3 regions of the Pseudomonas sp. CLCA07 genome follow, and region 2 is predicted to be linked to each of the others. Evidence: predicted binding sites of a transcription regulator. Region 2 holds the regulator's gene; each other region holds the start of a gene.
What was found. The regulator sigma-54, encoded in region 2, starts transcription at its own class of promoters, with help from an activator protein. The targets are predictions, from matches to a motif close to ANTGGCATNNANNTTGCTNT.
Positions count from the first base shown of each region.

Region 1: a site for sigma-54 is predicted at 1,907-1,926, ahead of flgB (flagellar basal body rod protein FlgB). Genes of this name have one in related genera too.
Region 3: a site for sigma-54 is predicted at 1,586-1,605, ahead of ACWGZX_RS05125 (circularly permuted type 2 ATP-grasp protein). Genes of this name have one in related genera too.

Region 1 covers NZ_CM132131.1:1,465,307-1,468,568, forward strand. Annotated here, with positions in the region: gene flgE (flagellar hook protein FlgE) at 1-237, opposite strand, end outside; gene flgD (flagellar hook assembly protein FlgD) at 269-994, opposite strand; gene flgC (flagellar basal body rod protein FlgC) at 1,010-1,453, opposite strand; gene flgB (flagellar basal body rod protein FlgB) at 1,457-1,864, opposite strand; gene ACWGZX_RS06720 (S-type pyocin domain-containing protein) at 2,373-3,262, shown strand, end outside.
Region 2 covers NZ_CM132131.1:4,103,907-4,107,168, reverse strand. Annotated here, with positions in the region: gene lptA (lipopolysaccharide transport periplasmic protein LptA) at 1-311, shown strand, start outside; gene lptB (LPS export ABC transporter ATP-binding protein) at 311-1,036, shown strand; gene ACWGZX_RS18785 (RNA polymerase factor sigma-54) at 1,221-2,714, shown strand; gene hpf (ribosome hibernation-promoting factor, HPF/YfiA family) at 2,789-3,097, shown strand; gene ptsN (PTS IIA-like nitrogen regulatory protein PtsN) at 3,110-3,262, shown strand, end outside.
Region 3 covers NZ_CM132131.1:1,130,139-1,133,400, reverse strand. Annotated here, with positions in the region: gene ACWGZX_RS05140 (PLDc N-terminal domain-containing protein) at 54-245, shown strand; gene ACWGZX_RS05135 (hypothetical protein) at 456-689, shown strand; gene ACWGZX_RS05130 (ribonuclease E inhibitor RraB) at 903-1,244, shown strand; gene ACWGZX_RS05125 (circularly permuted type 2 ATP-grasp protein) at 1,637-3,046, shown strand; gene ACWGZX_RS05120 (alpha-E domain-containing protein) at 3,059-3,262, shown strand, end outside.

The DNA.
Region 1 (3,262 bases), 2.6 Mb from region 2:
CACGTTGCCGGTGTTGCTCACGTCGCCCTGGCTGAACTGCTGGGAAACGTTGGCCAGGCGCACGCCGTTGCCGATGGTCTTGCTGCCGGTGCCCAGGCGGGTGGCCGAGTACACGTCTTCGAACTCTGCACGGGAGGATTTGAAACCGGTGGTCGCGACGTTGGCGATGTTGTTGCCGGTTACGTCCAGTTGTTTGTTGGCGGCATAGAGACCGCTAAGGCCGATATTGAAAGACATATTCCACTCCTTTGTGCCGTGTTAGCCGGCTCTATATACCGATGGTTTGTACTTTGGACAGGGCAATACTGCCCAGGCCGGCCAGGTTCAGCATCAACTCACCGCCGGTCTGGCTGATGGTCACGCTGTTAACGGTTGCCGGCAGGTAAGTCACCAGCGAGGTCGCCTGGCTGTCGTAAGTCGCGGTGGCGGCGAACTTGTATGTTCCAGCCGCGGCCACTTCGCCCGCATCGTTCTTGCCGTCCCAGATAAAATTGGCGTTGCCGGCTGGCTGGCTGCCCAGGTCGATGGTGCGAACTACTTTGCCATCGGCATCGGTGATCTTGACCGTCACCGGGTCCGTCGATGCCGGCACGACTGCCGTACCGTTGAAACTCTTGGAGGTATCAACCACTGCGGTGTCGGTCTGGGCGATAACCGAGCGGCCTACCAGCGAAGAGGCTTGCAACGCTTGCGAGGAGTTGTAATTGCCGGCAATGCCGCTGACCGTATCATTCAGCGTGGTGATGCCTTCCAGACTGCTGAACTGCGCCAACTGAGCCACGAACGCGCCGTTGTCCTGTGGTTCAAGCGGGTTCTGGTTCTTCAGCTGGGTCACCAGCAATTGCAGGAACGCGTCTTTGCCCAACTCTTTTTTGCCAGCGGCACTGCTGGTCGCTGAAGCCAGACCATCATTGCTGGTCGTGTTGGTCTTGACCGAAGAGTTGGCCAAAACATCCTTGATGCTCACGCCACTGGTGGTATCGGTAACACTCATCTGAGTCGCCCCTTATCACTGACCGAGGGTCAGGACCTTCTGCATCATGGTTTTGGCGGTGTTCATCATTTCGGCGTTGGTCTGGAACGAACGGCTCGCGGAAATCATGTCGGCCATTTCTTCGACGACGTTGACATTCGGGTAGTAGACGTAGCCCTTGGCGTCGGCAGCCGGATGGTTCGGCTCGTAGCGCGCTTCAAGGTTGCTCTGGTCTTCGACCACACCAAGTACTTGCACGCCTTGACCGGCAGCGTCCTGGCTCTGGAACAGAGAATCGCTACCGCCGTTCTGACCGCCCTGGAACATGGTGGCGAACACCGGGTGACGGGCGCGATAGGTCTGGTCGATGCTCGACGAAACGGTTTCGGCGTTGGCGATGTTTGAGGCCACGGTGTTCAAGCGAGTGGTTTGGGCACTCATGCCGCTACCGGCAATGTTGAAAACACTGGATAGGGACATGACTTACTCTCCGCGCAGGGCTGACATCAGCCCTTTGAATTTGCTGTTGAGCAGGGTGAAGCTGGCCTGGAAGCCGACGGCGTTTTCCGCGTAGTTCGACTGTTCCAGCTGGGCGTCCACGGTGTTCTGGTCGATCGACGGTTGCATCGGCGTGCGATACAGCAGCGACTCGTCGCCATTGCCCAGGCCTTCAGCTTCGATGTGACGGCTGTTGGTCATGTTCAAGGCAAAAGTACCGCTCTTGGTTTTCTCGTTCTGTGCGGCGAGCACTTTCGAGAAGTCCAGATCCCGAGCCTTGTAATTCGGGGTGTCGGCGTTGGTGATGTTGTTGGCCAGGACTTCGGCACGCTGAGCGCGGAAGCCCAGGGCTTGTTCGTGGATACCGAGCGCTTTATCGAAGCTGATGCTCATGTCGGGAAACCTTCGGGTGACCTGATTTTTCGTAACAGAGACATAGCAAGCGGCGTGCCAAATAAAAAAAGCCCATAAACCGGGGCTTTGCGGGGACAGGCAAGGCGGCAATGCCAGAAAAGCGGCAACCGGTCTCCGCCATCTGCCGCTTTTCTGCCGCTTTCTCGAATCGTGCGCCGGTCGTTGTAGGAGCTGGCGATGACTGCTACGCAGCCAAATACAGTCTTCGCCAGCCGCTACCTGTTGTTTCGGGGCTTCACTGATAGACAATAGTCCTATCAACTAAGTTTTAATCCGATATTTTCTCTACAGAATGCATCAAGAATTCTGCCTGAAATCGGATTTTTTAATGTAAGAAATTTTACTACAGGTATCGTTCACATTGTAATTACCCAATCTTCAATCATGACATCACCAGTAAATATTCTACTGTTGATGTGGCACCCTTGTTGCAGCATAACTAGGCGCTTCTGCTAATTGGAATTCAAATCATGGCAAGGAATGCCGCATGCAAAAATCTATCGATATATCAAATTTTGACAGCGCTCTGAATTGGAATGGAGCTATTCCGACGATTACTGTGGCTCACAAAATTGAAACCATCAACCAAGAGCGCGACGCATATGCACAGTTGGTAGCCATAGCACATTCGGTGCAAGATCAGATAGGAAGTGTTTTTTCGAATGGCACGTCGGGCGTGCGAAATGAAATAGAGGGGCGCATAGGCTCGTCTACTGATACCCACCCATTCAATAAACTGGAGGACGCCTTAAAAAAGAAAGCCATTATTGTCAAGCTCCTGCAACAAATTAGAATGAGTAGCAGCTGGTATGAAGCAGATAGCTTTTTTGGCATAGATGCATTGTCATTGGACAGTATGGAAAGTGCCGAGTTATTCGCGGCTTATTTGGATACAGTAGAACACGAGGAGGAGCGCCGAGCCTATTACGAAAACTTTCTGAAATCTCTGACAGCCGCCTACATTAAACGAATCCTTGTCGAGGCTGTTTCCATTTTAGAGGACGCTTCTCCAGCTATAGATGCTGCGATCCATTCTGCCTTGGCTAGAGGTGAAACTGCCTACAGTTTCAATTTAACCCTTAGTCAATCCGCGCAGGTGGTCACTGTGGCGGGTGCCGCTACTCTCCAAAACGCGGACGGTTGGACCTTCGAGGCAGCCATCCGTAAAAGCATTTTGTTGTTGACAGGGCTGGGGGACGTACTTCTCAGTCGAGCGACGGCGATTGGGATCGGGGCTTTGCTCTATTCACCCGCTCTGGGTAACGGCGAGCGTTATCCTCAAACGGCTCTCAAACTATCTGGTAGTACCGTCTTGCCAGATGCACCGTCTAACCTGAATGAAATCGCCGCTACCGAAGGAACCATCGATCTTCCCTA
Region 2 (3,262 bases):
ACGTGGTGACCTCGGTGGGCAATCTGGCCTACTTCGAGCAACTGCAAACTGAAGGCGACCCCAAGCCTGTCCAGGGCTGGGGTGTGACCATCCAGTACCACGCCACGCAAAATCGCGTAGTACTGATCGACAAGGCCAAGGTTATCGACAAGGACAACAACATCACCCAAGGCGAGAAAATCGTCTACGACACCGAGAAAAAGCTTGCCAGCGCCGGTCGCGCTACCGGCAGCAAGGTGACCGAGTCGCGTCCGCGTATCGACATGGTGATCCAGCCGAAGAAGAAAACCGACGAGCAAAAGGCCCCGTAATGGCAACTCTGAAAGCTCAGCATCTGGCCAAGAGCTACAAGAGCCGCCAGGTCGTGCGTGACGTCAGCCTGTCGATTGACAGCGGTCAAATCGTCGGCCTGCTGGGTCCCAACGGCGCCGGCAAGACCACCTGCTTCTACATGATTGTCGGCCTGGTGCAGGCCGATCAGGGCCGTGTGCTGATCGACGATCTGGACGTCAGCCACCAGCCAATGCACGGTCGTGCAAAGGCCGGTATCGGCTATCTGCCGCAAGAAGCGTCGATCTTCCGCAAACTCTCGGTCGCCGACAACATCATGGCGATCCTCGAGACGCGCAAGGAACTCGACAAGGCCGGACGTCGCAAAGAGCTGGAAAGCCTGCTGCAGGAATTCCACATCAGCCACATCCGCGACAACCTCGGCATGAGCCTGTCGGGCGGTGAACGCCGCCGCGTGGAAATCGCCCGAGCATTGGCTACCAACCCGAAATTCATCCTGCTCGACGAACCCTTCGCCGGCGTGGACCCGATTTCGGTCGGCGACATCAAACAGATCATCTACCATCTCAAGGCCAAGGGCATTGGCGTGCTGATCACTGACCACAACGTCCGTGAAACCCTGGATATCTGCGAAACCGCCTACATCGTCAACGATGGCCAGCTGATCGCCGAAGGCGATGCCGCCACTATCCTGGCCAACGACCTGGTTAAAGAAGTCTATCTGGGCCATGAGTTCCGCCTGTAAGCGTTGAGGTGTCTGGCTAGTCGACTGAGCGCTTATCACAGTAAAAATCAACAGGTTTTTATTGTTACAGCGCTCTAGGCAAACACTTCAGTTTCAGGCATATAATTTGCTTATGTTTGGCGCTCCGGCGCCCTGTAGTGGATGGCGCATGTGCGCCGGCGAAATAAGGTGTTAAGCCCCTGCCATGAAACCATCGCTAGTCTTGAGAATGGGCCAGCAGCTGACGATGACACCGCAGCTGCAACAGGCCATCCGCCTGCTCCAATTGTCGACCCTGGACCTGCAACAGGAAATCCAGGAGGCCCTGGAGTCCAATCCGATGCTCGAACGCCAGGAAGAGGGCGACGACTTCGACAACGTCGACCCCTTGGCCGACAAAGCCGAGCAGCAACCCAACGCCGACATTCAGGAACCCTCCTACCAGGAAACCGCCCCCACGGTGGACAACCTCGAGGAAGGCGACTGGAACGAGCGCATTCCCAATGAACTGCCGGTCGATACCGCATGGGAAGACGTTTACCAGACCAGCGCCAGCAGCCTGCCGAGCAACGATGACGACGAATGGGATTTCACTACTCGCACATCGGCCGGCGAGAGCCTGCAAAGCCACCTGTTGTGGCAACTGAACCTGGCACCGATGTCCGACACCGATCGCCTGATCGCCGTGACTCTGATCGACTGCATCAACAATCAGGGCTATCTGGATGAAACTCTCGAGGAAATCCTCGAAGCCTTCGATCCGGAACTGGACATCGAACTGGACGAAATCGAAGCCGTCCTGCACCGCATCCAGCAATTCGAGCCGGCCGGTATCGGCGCTCGTAACCTGGGCGAATGCCTGCTGCTGCAATTGCGCCAATTGCCAGCCAATACGCCTTGGCTCGCCGAAGCCAAGCGCCTGGTCAGCGACTACATCGATCTGCTCGGCAGCCGCGACTACTCCCAGCTGATGCGCCGGATGAAGCTCAAGGAAGACGAACTGCGCCAGGTCATCGAACTGGTCCAGAGCCTCAACCCGCGCCCCGGCTCGCAGATCGAATCCAGCGAAGCCGAATACGTCGTTCCCGACGTTATCGTGCGCAAGGACAACGAACGCTGGCTGGTGGAACTGAATCAGGAATCAGTGCCACGACTGCGGGTCAACGCCCAATACGCCGGATTTGTCCGTCGCGCCGACACCAGCGCCGACAACACCTTCATGCGCAATCAGTTGCAAGAGGCCCGCTGGTTCATCAAGAGCCTGCAAAGCCGTAACGAAACACTGATGAAAGTCGCCACCCAGATCGTCGAGCATCAGCGCGGCTTCCTGGAATACGGCGACGAAGCCATGAAACCACTGGTCCTGCATGACATTGCCGAAGCCGTGGGCATGCACGAGTCGACGATTTCACGGGTGACCACGCAAAAATTCATGCATACCCCACGGGGTATTTATGAGCTGAAATACTTTTTCTCCAGCCACGTCAGCACCTCCGAAGGCGGTGAATGCTCGTCCACAGCGATCCGCGCGATCATCAAAAAGCTGGTTGCCGCGGAAAATCAGAAAAAGCCGTTGAGTGACAGCAAGATCGCTGGTTTACTGGAGGCACAAGGCATTCAGGTGGCTCGCCGCACCGTCGCCAAGTACCGCGAGTCCCTCGGGATCGCGCCTTCGAGCGAACGCAAGCGGTTGATGTAGAGCCACGCCACAGCGTTCCAGTGGTAGATCATTTGATCTACCGCTTTATGCACTGGCAACGAAGGAGAAGCTGTATGCAAGTCAACATCAGTGGACACCAACTGGAAGTGACCGAACCTCTTCGCACCTACATCGGCGAAAAACTCGAACGATTAGAGCGGCATTTCGACAAGATCACCAACGTGCAGGTCACGATGACGGTCGAGAAGCTGAAGCAGAAAATCGAAGCCACCCTGCATATTCCCGGCAATGAAGTGGTCGCAAACGCGGAACATACCGATATGTACGCGGCGATCGACGCACTGACCGACAAGCTGGATAAACAACTCAAAAAGCATAAGGAAAAGACCCAGAGCCTCCTCCAGGGTGCGACCGGTCGTTAACACTCCCAACCCATGATCCGACTTGAAAACATCCTGACCCCCGGCCGTTCCCTCGTGAACGTGCCGGGCGGCAGTAAAAAGAAAGCCCTCGAGCAAATTGCCAACCTGATCGCCCGGGAAGTGCCGGATCTGGAGATGCAAGATGTCTTCGAGGCATTGATTGCC
Region 3 (3,262 bases), 3.0 Mb from region 2:
TGGCATTGGGCGGCTATCCTAAGAGTGCAAAATCACTCTTAGGGAGCGTCACCATGGGTTCTACGTTCAACAGCCTGATTGCCTTGATCATTTTCGTGCTGGATATCTGGGCCATCATCAATGTGTTTAAAAGTGGCGCCACCACCGGGATGAAAGTCCTCTGGGTGCTGTTGATCGCGTGCTTGCCGGTGCTGGGGCTGATCATCTGGGCCATCACCGGGCCGCGGGCTGACGTACGGATCTGACTCATTCCCTGTAGGAGCCGAGCTTGCTCGCGAAAGCGGTGTATCAGTCAATACACATGTCGACTGATACACCGCTTTCGTGAGCAAGCTCGGCTCCTACATGAGGCATGTATTTTTCAGGCTCCAATCCCGTAATCCGTTGAACGAACAGTCCGCGAAAAAGTCCAGATGCATGTAAGCCCATTTATGGGCTTTATCGAGGAGGCACTGATGCAAAAGTGGAAAATCACTTTCGTGGATGATCACGGTGAAACAGTCGATGAAGTCTTTGAGTGCGACGAGTGCCCGGATAATGAGCATGCCGCCAAACTCATCAAGGCCCGACTGCTTCCTGTCGCCGCCGTACTGGATCTGAATGATCTGGAAGGGCGAACTCCCGATGCGACTGTCAAAAGTCTTAAAGCCCAGAACAGCATACAAATCCTCGGCATCACGCCAATCTGAACATCTCCTGTCACATTCTCATCCAGTCCTTGGCAGCGGCTCTCTCTTGAGGCTACTCTGCAATCGAGATCAGCGAATGGATCGCTAAGGTCTGGTCTTGTCAGCTACATGCTTGCTTCCCACCGGCAACGAGGTTGCCGCATCGCTCGCACCACTCGGTTGCGCGTGCCGGGAATACGGAAAGTCTATCCATCAATATGAGGGGGACGTTTCATGAGCACAGCCTATCAAGAAGACATCAGCAGCTCGGTGCTGCGCCGCATGAAAGAAGGCGGTTTCGACTTTTCAAGATTCCATCCCATTGAGTTCTACGCCATTTTTCCCGACGAGGAGCGGGCCCGCAGAGCAGCTGGTCATTACCGTGGTGAGTCCTTGAATGCGCAAATCAGTGTGCGCGACGACGGCGCATGGGCGCTCGAACTGAGTAAAGTCATGTACGCCACATACGATGACATCGGCGATTTCGAGCAATGTTTTGAGGCCGTGGTCGAGCCTCTGGGCGGCATCATTGAAGGATGGGGCGTCAAGCAGGAGGTACGAGGGCTACTCGCATAATCTTATGAACAGTGACACGCACTAACGGCTGGCCTTCGGGTTGGCCGTTTTAGTTTATGGGGCGGCAAAATCCTTCCGGCAAAACCCTGAAACAAGAATCCGGTGCAAAAAAACCGCCTGAGCAGGCGGCTAAAGGGAAGTTCTGACTGTTTTCCAGCGAATGCGCGGATTATCCGCACGGACGGGCGGGCAGTGAAATCAACTCTGACTATGCTGGTGATAGGCGACAACGTCGCCTTGCAATGAAGCGGGGGCAATCAAGTTGGGGCGTTTGCTGCACGGGATTGGTGCGGTATTAACGGTGTTGATTTCCAACTGATTGATATCAAAGCGTTTATGCCGATGGCACGGGCCTTGCGAAGCCTAGGTGTCCGGGTGACAAGGAGTACGGCATGATCCGCACCTATTTTGATGAAATGTACGATGCCGGCGGCCAGGTCCGCCCGCATTATCGGGAGTTTGCCCGTTGGCTGGCCGAAACGCCTGACGAGCTTTTGGCACAACGGCGACGCGAGGCCGATCTGTTGTTTCATCGCGCCGGGATTACTTTTACGCTCTATGGGGACGAGCAGGGGACAGAGCGCCTGATTCCCTTCGATACAATCCCTCGCAGCATCCCTGCCAGTGAATGGCGGGTCGTCGAGCGCGGCTGCATTCAGCGGGTCAAGGCATTGAACATGTTCCTTGCCGACCTCTATCACGAGCAGCGCATCATCAAGGCGGGCATCATTCCTGCCGAGCAAGTGCTGGCCAACGAGCAATACCAGTTGGCGATGCAAGGGCTGAATCTGCATCGGGATATCTATTCGCACATCTCTGGTGTCGATCTGGTACGCGACGGCGACGGCACGTACTACGTGCTCGAAGACAACCTGCGTACACCCAGCGGTGTGAGCTACATGCTTGAAGATCGCAAGATGATGATGCGGCTGTTTCCCGAACTGTTCGCGGCGCAACGCATTGCCCCCATCGATCACTATCCGAATTTGCTCCTGGATACCCTGAAAAGCTCCAGCCCGATCGACAATCCGAGCGTGGTGGTGCTAACGCCGGGTCGCTTCAACAGCGCGTTTTTCGAGCATGCCTTTTTGGCCCGGGAGATGGGCGTTGAACTGGTGGAAGGCGCGGACCTGTTTGTGCGCGATGACAAGGTGTTCATGCGCACCACAGACGGGCCGAAAGCCGTCGATGTGATCTACCGTCGCCTCGACGATGCATTCCTCGACCCGCTGGCGTTCAATCCGGATTCGATGCTGGGCGTTCCGGGCCTGCTGTCATCGTACCGCTCCGGCAATGTGGTGCTGGCGAATGCCATCGGTACCGGAGTCGCGGACGACAAGTCGGTGTATCCGTTTGTCACCGACATGATCCGTTTCTACCTCGACGAAGAACCGATCCTGAAAAACGTGCCGACGTTCCAGTGCCGCAATTCATCTGAACTGTCCCACGTGTTGGCCAATCTTCCCGATCTGGTGGTCAAGGAAACCCAGGGCTCCGGCGGTTACGGAATGCTGGTCGGGCCGGCGGCGACGGCGGCGGAAATCGAGTCGTTTCGCGCGCGGATCAAAGCCAAGCCGCACGCGTACATCGCGCAACCGACGTTGTCCCTGTCGACCTGTCCGACCTTTGTCGAAAACGGCATCGCCCCACGCCACATCGACTTGCGTCCGTTTGTATTGTCTGGCCGCGAAACCCGGGTTGTGCCCGGCGGTTTGACCCGTGTCGCCTTGCGTGAAGGCTCTCTGGTGGTGAATTCCTCCCAGGGTGGCGGAACCAAGGACACCTGGGTGGTCGAGGATTGAAGGAAGCTTGCCATGCTAAGTAGAACTGCCTCGGATTTGTATTGGATGTCGCGTTACCTGGAGCGAGCGGAAAACCTCGCACGGATGCTCGACATCAGTTATTCGCTGTCGCTGATGCCACAGGATGGTCGCGGTGACGGGCTGCACGAACTCGCCATGCCGCTGCTGATCACCGGCACCCTGGATGATTACCTGGAGCGTCACGGCGAGTTGCAT